DNA from 2 places in the Streptomyces sp. NPDC048255 genome. Region 1 is predicted to be linked to the other one. Evidence: riboswitches for the same ligand, from Rfam matches in the RefSeq annotation. Region 1 holds a riboswitch; the other holds the start of a gene.
What was found. Region 1 has a riboswitch for thiamine pyrophosphate ahead of AB0D94_RS05540 (thiamine ABC transporter substrate-binding protein). Riboswitches for the same ligand answer to the same signal wherever they lie in the genome.
Positions count from the first base shown of each region.

Region 2: linked by a shared signal. The riboswitch ahead of thiC (phosphomethylpyrimidine synthase ThiC) and the one ahead of AB0D94_RS05540 (thiamine ABC transporter substrate-binding protein) in region 1 are both predicted to bind thiamine pyrophosphate.

Region 1 is NZ_JBEZMA010000004.1:40,905-45,531, reverse strand. It holds gene AB0D94_RS05550 (phosphatidate cytidylyltransferase) at 1-259, shown strand, start outside; gene rlmN (23S rRNA (adenine(2503)-C(2))-methyltransferase RlmN) at 385-1,497, shown strand; TPP riboswitch at 1,556-1,665, shown strand; gene AB0D94_RS05540 (thiamine ABC transporter substrate-binding protein) at 1,751-2,854, shown strand; gene AB0D94_RS05535 (iron ABC transporter permease) at 2,950-4,566, shown strand; gene AB0D94_RS05530 (ABC transporter ATP-binding protein) at 4,566-4,627, shown strand, end outside.
Region 2 is NZ_JBEZMA010000001.1:199,206-203,832, forward strand. It holds gene AB0D94_RS00945 (aldo/keto reductase) at 1-707, opposite strand, end outside; gene thiC (phosphomethylpyrimidine synthase ThiC) at 872-2,659, opposite strand; TPP riboswitch at 2,654-2,798, opposite strand; gene AB0D94_RS00955 (YibE/F family protein) at 2,838-4,247, shown strand; gene AB0D94_RS00960 (SsgA family sporulation/cell division regulator) at 4,279-4,627, opposite strand, start outside.

The DNA of each region.
Region 1 (4,627 bases):
TATGGCGGCGGGCGCGCTGTGCATGGAGTTCCTCATCGACGGCGGGGCCTGGTGGCAGGGCCTCCTGCTGGGGCTCGCGGTCGCGGTCAGCGCCACGCTGGGCGACCTCGGCGAGTCGATGATCAAGCGGGACCTGGGCATCAAGGACATGGGCACGCTGCTGCCCGGCCACGGCGGCATCATGGACCGGCTGGACTCCCTGCTGCCGACCGCCCCGGTGGTCTGGTTGCTGCTGGCGGCGTTCGTGGGCACGGGCTGACCCGTCGGTCCGTCGTCCCATAGACCGGCTGACCTGCGAAAAGGCGGCGTGACACGCCGGGCGGTTACTCTTGGAAGGCGCGCTGCTTCTGCGGCGCGCCTTTCGTCTTACGAGGAGTACCTGCCATGGCCCGCCCTGTTCCGGGAGAGCTCACCTTCGTCGCCCCGCGCGGAGCCAAGAAGCCGCCCCGGCACCTCGCCGACCTCACTCCCGAGGAGCGCCGCGAGGCGGTCGCGGCGATCGGCGAGAAGCCGTTCCGTGCCAAGCAGCTCTCCCAGCACTACTTCGCCCGGTACGCGCACGACCCGGCCGAGTGGACCGACATCCCCGCCGGGTCCCGCGAGAAGCTCCAGCAGGAGCTCCTGCCGGACCTGATGAACGTCGTGCGGCACATCAGCTGCGACAACGACACCACCCGCAAGACCCTGTGGAAGCTGCACGACGGCACGCTCGTCGAGTCCGTGCTGATGCGCTACCCCGACCGGGTCACCATGTGCATCTCCTCCCAGGCCGGCTGCGGGATGAACTGCCCGTTCTGCGCCACCGGCCAGGCGGGACTCGACCGCAACCTCTCCACCGCCGAGATCGTGCACCAGATCGTCGACGGCATGCGCGCCCTGCGCGACGGCGAGGTGCCGGGCGGTCCGGCCCGGCTCTCGAACATCGTCTTCATGGGCATGGGCGAGCCGCTGGCCAACTACAAGCGGGTCGTCGGCGCCATCCGCCGCCTCACCGACCCGGAGCCCGACGGCCTGGGCCTGTCGCAGCGCGGCATCACCGTCTCCACCGTCGGCCTGGTGCCGGCCATGCTGCGCTTCGCCGACGAGGGCTTCAAGTGCCGCCTCGCCGTCTCGCTGCACGCGCCCGACGACGAGCTGCGCGACACCCTCGTACCCGTGAACACGCGGTGGAACGTCCGCGAGGTCCTCGACGCGGCCTGGGAGTACGCCGAGAAGTCGGGCCGCCGGATCTCCATCGAGTACGCGCTGATCCGCGACATCAACGACCACGCCTGGCGCGGTGACCTGCTCGGCAAGCTGCTCAAGGGCAAGCGCGTGCACGTCAACCTCATCCCGCTGAACCCGACGCCGGGCTCGAAGTGGACCGCGTCGCGGCCCGAGGACGAGAAGGCCTTCGTCGAGGCGATCGCCCGGCACGGCGTGCCCGTGACCGTACGGGACACCCGCGGCCAGGAGATCGACGGCGCGTGCGGCCAGCTCGCGGCCTCGGAGCGCTAGATTCCGGCCAGCGCCGTCCGTAATCGGCCGCGGGGTACCCTGTGGCCGAACCAATTTCATATTCCGACAGGGGAGCGCCACAGCGCTGAGAGTGCGGGACCGTCAATCCGCAGACCCTCTGAACCTCGCCCCGGTCATTCGGGGTAGGAAGTTCGGTCATCACTCAAGCTGTTGCGCCCTGCCCGGCGTCCGCTCCTTCAAGAGCGCCGGGCAGGGCCGCGTCTTCTCCTGGTCATCCCAGGAGGAATCACCAGTGAGCACCACCACCAAGAAGATCGCGGGCGCCGCGCTCGCGGCCGCGCTGGGCGTCACCGCGCTCAGCGCCTGCGGAGGCGGCGACGCCAAGGACAAGCCCGCGGGCGCGAGCGACGCCCCGAAGTCCAAGACCGTCACGCTCGTCTCCCACGACTCCTTCAACGCGACCGAAGCGGTCCTCAAGGAGTTCGAGCAGCAGAGCGGCTACACCGTCAAGGTGCTGAAGTCCGGGGACGCGGGCGCGGCGCTGAACCAGGAGATCCTCACCAAGGGCTCCCCGCGCGGCGACGTCTTCTTCGGTGTGGACAACACCCTGCTCTCGCGCGCCCTCGACAACGGCATCTTCACGCCGTACGAGGCCAAGGGCCTGGGCGAGGTGAAGCCGGAGTTCCAGCTCGACAAGGAGCACCGGGTCACCCCCATCGACTCCGGTGACATCTGCGTCAACTACGACAAGGCGTACTTCGCCGAGAAGAAGATCGCCCCGCCGCAGACGCTGGACGACCTGGTCAAGCCCGAGTACAAGAACCTGCTGGTCACCGAGAACGCCGCGACCTCCTCGCCCGGCCTCGGTTTCCTGCTCGCCTCCGTCGGCAAGTACGGCGAGGAGGGCTGGAAGGACTACTGGAGCAAGCTGAAGGCCAATGGCGTCGAGGTCGTCGACGGCTGGGAGCAGGCCTACAACGAGCGCTTCTCCGGCTCCGCGGGCGGCAAGAAGGCCAAGGGCGACCGCCCGCTGGTCGTCTCCTACGCCTCCAGCCCGCCGGTCGAGGTGCTGTACGGCGAGCCGCAGCCGGCCGAGGCCCCGACGGGCGTCTCCACCGGCACCTGCTTCCGTCAGATCGAGTTCGCGGGTCTGCTGAAGGGAGCCAAGAACGAGGAGGGCGGCAAGGCGCTCCTCGACTTCCTGATCAGCAAGAAGTTCCAGGAGGACATGCCGCTCAACATGTTCGTGAACCCGGTGACGAAGGACGCTGCCCTGCCGGAGCTGTTCACGAAGCACGGTGTGGTGATCGAGAAGCCGGAGAACGTCACGCCGGAAACCATCGCCAAGAACCGTGAGCAGTGGGTCAAGGCATGGACCTCGCTCGTCGTGAAGTAGGCGGTACCGAGGAGTCGGGCACGGCGCCGGGGGGCGCCGCGCCGGGCTCCGGTACCGGCGAGGGCCGGCGGGCGGTCGCGGTGCGGCTCGCCCTGATGGCCGTGCCCCTCGCCTTCTTCGGGCTGTTCTTCGCCTATCCCGTCGCCGCGATCGTCGGCCGCGGCCTCAAGACCGACGAGGGCTGGCAGTTCGGCCGCGTCGGCGAGGTGCTGGCCCGGCCGGACATCGCCGACGTGCTGTGGTTCACCACCTGGCAGGCGCTCGCCTCCACCGCGCTCACGCTGCTGCTCGCGCTCCCCGGCGCGTACGTCTTCGCGCGCTTCGAGTTCCCCGGCAAGCAGCTCCTGCGGGCCCTGGTCACCATCCCCTTCGTCCTGCCGACCGTGGTGGTCGGTACGGCCTTCCTCGCCCTGGTCGGCCGCGGCGGACTGCTGGACGAGCTGTGGGGCGTCCGGCTGGACACCACCGTCTGGGCGATCCTGCTCGCCCACGTCTTCTTCAACTACGCGGTCGTCGTACGGACCGTCGGCGGGCTGTGGGCGCAGCTGGACCCGCGCCAGGAGGAGGCCGCCCGGGTCCTGGGCGCCGGGCGGTTCGCCGCCTGGCGGCGGGTGACGCTGCCCGCGCTGGCCCCGGCGGTGGCCGCCGCCTCGCTGATGGTCTTCCTGTTCACCTTCAGCTCCTTCGGCGTCGTACTGATCCTGGGCGGGCCCTCGTACTCCACCCTGGAGGTGGAGGTCTACCGGCAGACCGCGCAGCTCCTGGACCTGCCGACCGCCGCCGTGCTCACGATGGTGCAGTTCGCCGCGATCGGCGGGATCCTCGCCGTGCACGCCTGGACCGTGCGCAAGCGGGAGACGGCGCTTCGGCTGGTGGACCCGGGCCGCACCACGCACCGGCCGCGCGGCTGGGCCCAGCGCGCCCTGCTCGGCGGGGTGCTGCTGACGGTGGCGCTGCTGATCGTGGCGCCGCTGGCCGTCCTGGTGGAACGGTCCTTCGACGCCCCCGGCGGGTACGGGTTCGGCTTCTACCGGGCGCTCCAGGACGTGGCCGCCGGGGGCGGAACCTTCCTGGTGCCGCCGCTGGAGGCCATCTGGAACTCGCTGCGGTACGCGCTCGCCGCCACCGGCATCGCCCTGGTCATCGGCGGGCTCGCCGCCGCGGCCCTGACCCGGCGCGGCGGCCGCTTCGTGCGCGGCTTCGACGCGCTGCTGATGCTCCCGCTCGGGGTGTCCGCCGTGACGGTGGGCTTCGGATTCCTGATCACGCTGGACGAGCCGCCGCTGGACCTGCGGACCTCGTGGATCCTGGTGCCGCTGGCGCAGGCCCTGGTGGGCGTGCCGTTCGTCGTACGGACCATGCTGCCGGTGCTGCGCGCCGTGGACGGACGGCTGCGTGAGGCGGCCGCCGTGCTCGGCGCGTCCCCGCTGCGGGCCTGGCGGGAGGTGGACCTGCCGCTGGTGCGGCGGGCCCTGCTGATCGCCGCCGGCTTCGCCTTCGCCGTCTCGCTCGGCGAGTTCGGCGCGACCGTCTTCATCGCCCGGCCGGACCAGCCGACGCTGCCCGTGGCGGTGGCGCGGCTGCTGGGGCGGGCCGGCGAGCTGAACTACGGGCAGGCGATGGCCCTGAGCACGATCCTGATGCTGGTGTGCGCGGTGTCCCTGCTGGCGCTGGAGCGGCTGCGCCCCGACAAGACCTCCGGAGAGTTCTGATGACCCTGCTTCAGCTGGAAGGGGTGTCGGTCCGCTTCGGTGCGCGCGCGGTGGTGGACCG
Region 2 (4,627 bases), on a different contig from region 1:
GCCGCCCGTCCCCGGGTCATGTCCACGGGCTCGCCGAGCCGGTACTTGCCGCTGAGGAACCCGGACGCGAGGGGGCTCCAGGTCATCACGCCCATGCCGTAGCGCTGGGCCACCGGCAGTACGTCGGCCTCGATCCCACGGGCGAGGATCGAGTACGGGGGCTGTTCGGTCCGGAAGCGCGGCAGGGCCCGCCGCTCGGATACGCGGTGCGCCTCGACGATCTCTTCGGCGGGGAAGGTCGAACAGCCGAAGGCCCGGATCTTGCCCGCCCGCACCAGATCGCTGAGGACGGAGAGCGTCTCCTCGATGTCCGTGGCGTGGTCCGGCCGGTGTACCTGGTAGAGGTCGATCCACTCGGTATCGAGCCGACGCAGGCTCTCCTCGACGGCCTGCACGATCCACCGCCGCGAGTTCCCGCTGCGGTTGCGGCCCTGCCCCGGCTCCCCCTCGCCCATGTGGAAGTGCACCTTGGTGGCGAGTACGACCTCGTCCCGCCGCCCCTTGAGGGCCTTCCCGACGATCTCCTCGGACTCCCCGCCGGAGTACATGTCGGCGGTGTCCACGAAGTTGATGCCCTGATCGAGCGCGGCATGGATGATCCGCGCGCAGTCCTCGTGATCCGGGTTACCCACTGCCCCGAACATCATCGTGCCGAGGCAGTGCGCACTCACCTCGATGCCGGTCCCGCCCAGTATTCGGTATCGCATGGTCATGGGCCCGCACTCTATGACGCGAGCACGGGCCGGCAAAGCACCCGGCAACACCCTGCCAGATAGCGGATTCCGGCACCCGGCCGGAGGCCGGCCCTACCGGAGCACTGCCCTGGAAACCCCCCTCCAGTTCCCAGGACAGTGCTCGCCGGACGGGACGGTCAGTCGGCCAGCGGCAGGTACACCCGGTTGCCCGAGGCCGCGAACTCGGCGGACTTCTCCGCCATGCCCGCCTGGATCTCGTCGGCCTTCAGGTCACCGCCGTGCTCACGGCGGATGTCCTGCGAGATCTTCATCGAGCAGAACTTCGGGCCGCACATGGAGCAGAAGTGCGCGGTCTTGGCCGGCTCCGCGGGAAGCGTCTCGTCGTGGAACTCACGGGCCGTGACGGGGTCGAGGGCCAGGTTGAACTGGTCCTCCCAGCGGAACTCGAACCGCGCGTCGGACAGGGCGTCGTCCCACTCCTGGGCACCCGGGTGGCCCTTGGCCAGGTCGGCGGCGTGCGCGGCGATCTTGTACGTGATGACACCGGTCTTCACGTCGTCCCGGTTGGGCAGGCCCAGGTGCTCCTTGGGCGTGACGTAGCAGAGCATCGCGGTGCCCCACCAGGCGATCATCGCCGCGCCGATGCCCGAGGTGATGTGGTCGTACGCGGGCGCGACGTCCGTGGTCAGCGGGCCGAGCGTGTAGAACGGCGCCTCCTCGCAGATCTCCTGCTGGAGGTCGATGTTCTCCTTGATCTTGTGCATCGGGACGTGTCCCGGGCCCTCGATCATCGTCTGGACGTTGTGCCGCTTGGCGATGGTGTTCAGCTCGCCCAGCGTCTTCAGCTCCGCGAACTGCGCCGCGTCGTTGGCGTCCGCGATGGAGCCCGGGCGCAGGCCGTCACCCAGCGAGTACGTGACGTCGTACGTCGCGAGGATGTCGCAGAGCTCCTCGAAGTTCGTGTAGAGGAAGTTCTCCTTGTGGTGCGCCAGGCACCACGCGGCCATGATCGAACCGCCACGCGAGACGATGCCGGTCTTGCGGCGGGCCGTCAGGGGCACGTAGGGCAGCAGCACGCCGGCGTGGACCGTCATGTAGTCGACGCCCTGCTCGGCCTGCTCGATGACCGTGTCCTTGTAGATCTCCCAGGTCAGGTCCTCGGCACGGCCGTCGACCTTCTCCAGCGCCTGGTAGAGCGGAACGGTACCGATCGGGACGGGGGAGTTGCGCAGCACCCACTCGCGGGTGGTGTGGATGTTGCGGCCCGTCGAGAGGTCCATGACCGTGTCGGCGCCCCACTTGGTCGCCCAGGTCATCTTGTCGACCTCCTCCTCGATGGAGGAGGTGACCGCGGAGTTGCCGATGTTGGCGTTGACCTTCACCAGGAACCGCTTACCGATGATCATCGGCTCGATCTCCGGGTGGTTCACGTTCGCCGGAAGCACGGCCCGACCTGCGGCGATCTCCTCGCGGACGACCTCGGGGGAGACGTTCTCGCGGATCGCGACGTACTCCATCTCCGGGGTGATCTCGCCCCGGCGGGCGTACGCGAGCTGCGTGACGGCGGCGCCGCCACGGCCCCGGCGGGGCTGCCGGGGACGGCCCGGGAAGACCGCGTCGAGGTTCTTGAGGCCACCGCGCGGCGAGGTGTGCTTGATGCCATCGTCCTCGGGGCGCACGGGACGGCCCGCGTACTCCTCGGTGTCGCCGCGGCTGATGATCCAGTTCTCGCGCAGCGGGGCGAGGCCCCGGCGGACGTCCGTCTCGATCTGCGGGTCGGTGTACGGCCCGGACGTGTCGTAGAGCGTCACGTCCTTGCCGTTGGTGAGGTGGACCTGACGGACCGGCACCCGGAGGTCGGGGCGGGAGCCCGCCAGGTATCCCTTGTGCCAGCCCGGCTGGCGCTCGGTCTGGCCGTCGGCGTCCTGGCTGACGGCAGGCGTGCGTGCGTCCTGAATGGTCATGAGACCTGATCTCCCTACGCCGGCATTACCCGGTAACAGGTTCGGCGGTCGACGCAGCCTCTTCCCGTACGCATTTGTGATCGCGTACGGTGATCAGCGCCCTCTCAGCCCGGTGCTCCGAGCTCCCGCGTTGTGCAAAGGTGCCCCCACGCTAGCGTCATCTGTGGCGTGCTGAACAGTGGGCCCCCTCATCTCTTGCGATGATCTGCCAGTGACGTCCTCGCCGCAGCCCCCCACCGAGCCCAACGAGCCCACTGGCCACACGGGCCACGCACACTCAGGTCACGGACCTGCCTCAGGCCATTCCCACAGCCACAGCCACGGCCCGGCGGCACCCGTCTCGAAGCACCTGCGCAAGGTCATCGCGGCCGTACTGATCCCCTTCGCCACCGCCGTCCTCGTCGGCATGGTGGTGCTCTGGCCCGGCGGCGCCCCCGCACACGAGCGCAGCGGGGTCGGCTTCGACCGCCAGACGCAGCAGGGCAAGGTCGTCTCGCTCGAGCAGGTCGACTGCAAATCCGTGAACGCCGCGCAGGTGCCGCCCACCGGCGACACCTCCACTCCCGAGGGCCGTGAGGCCCAGGCCGCTCAGACGGGCGAGTGCAAGAAGGCCACCGTCGAGGTCGGCTCGGGTCCGGACAAGGGCCGCACCTTCGTCGAGATCGTCCAGCCGGGCGCACCACGGCAGTTGGAGAACGGGCAGGAGGTGGTGGTCGCCTTCGCACCGGACGCGCCGCGCGACCTCCAGTACTCCGTGGTCGACGTGAACCGCAAGCTCCCGTTGGCCCTGCTCGCCGCCATCTTCGCCGTCGCCGTCGTCCTCGTCGGCCGGATGCGCGGGCTGTTCGCGCTGATCGCGCTGATCATCAGTTTCGGAGTGCTGACCCTCTTCATCCTCCCGGCCATCCTGCAGGGTTCCAACCCACTGCTCGTGGCGGTCGTCGGAGCCAGTGCGATCATGCTCATCGCCCTGTACATGTGTCACGGCCTGACCGCCCGGACCTCTGTGGCGGTCCTCGGCACACTGGTCTCACTGCTGTTGATCGGCCTGCTGGGTTCCCTGTTCATCGACTGGGCCTTCCTCAGCGGCAACACCGACGACAACACCGGGCTGATCCACGGGCTCTACCCGGACATCGACATGAGCGGTTTGCTGCTCGCAGGCGTGATCATCGGATCGCTGGGCGTACTGGACGACGTGACGGTCACTCAGACCTCGGCGGTCTGGGAACTCCATCAGGCCGACCCGTCGATGGGGCCGCGCGCCCTGTACCGGGCAGCCATCCGGATCGGCCGGGACCACATCGCGTCGGTGGTCAACACCCTGGTCCTCGCCTATGCGGGAGCCGCCCTGCCCCTCCTCCTGCTGTTCTCGATCGCGAACAGCAGCATGGGTTCGGTGGCCAACAGCGAGCTGGTCGCGGAGGAGATCGTACGGACGCTCGTGGGCTCGATCGGGCTCGTGGCCTCGGTCCCCGTGACCACGGCGCTGGCCGCGCTGGTGGTCTCGGCCGACCGGCCGGGAGCCGCCGCCCCGGCCTCCGGGCCGGGGCGCGGCGGCCGGGGCCGGCGGCGCAAGCGCCGATAGGGGCGGCTCCGGCGCGAGGTTCGGGGCTCCCTCAGCCCGCGTTCTGCTCGTTCTGCCGGGAATCGGCGAGGATCTTGCCGAGCGCCTCGTCGAGGTTCTCCTCGAAGTCACCCAGATTGCGCTCCTGACCGAGCGGAACGATCCGGTCTGTGCGGTCGAGGAACGCGACGAGCGGCGCCGCGCTGGCGCGGAACAGGGCCCGGTCACCCCCGACCTGGAGCCGGATGTGGACATCGGACAGTTCCTCGGGCTGCGTGGGGGCGATGTGCACATCGCCGTCACCGCACGGCTTGTTGATGCCGTCGAGGAGGAGTTCCCGGCCGAACGCCCAGGTCACGGGCGCGTCTCCGGGCAGGTGGAACGTCAGGCGGACCGCGTAG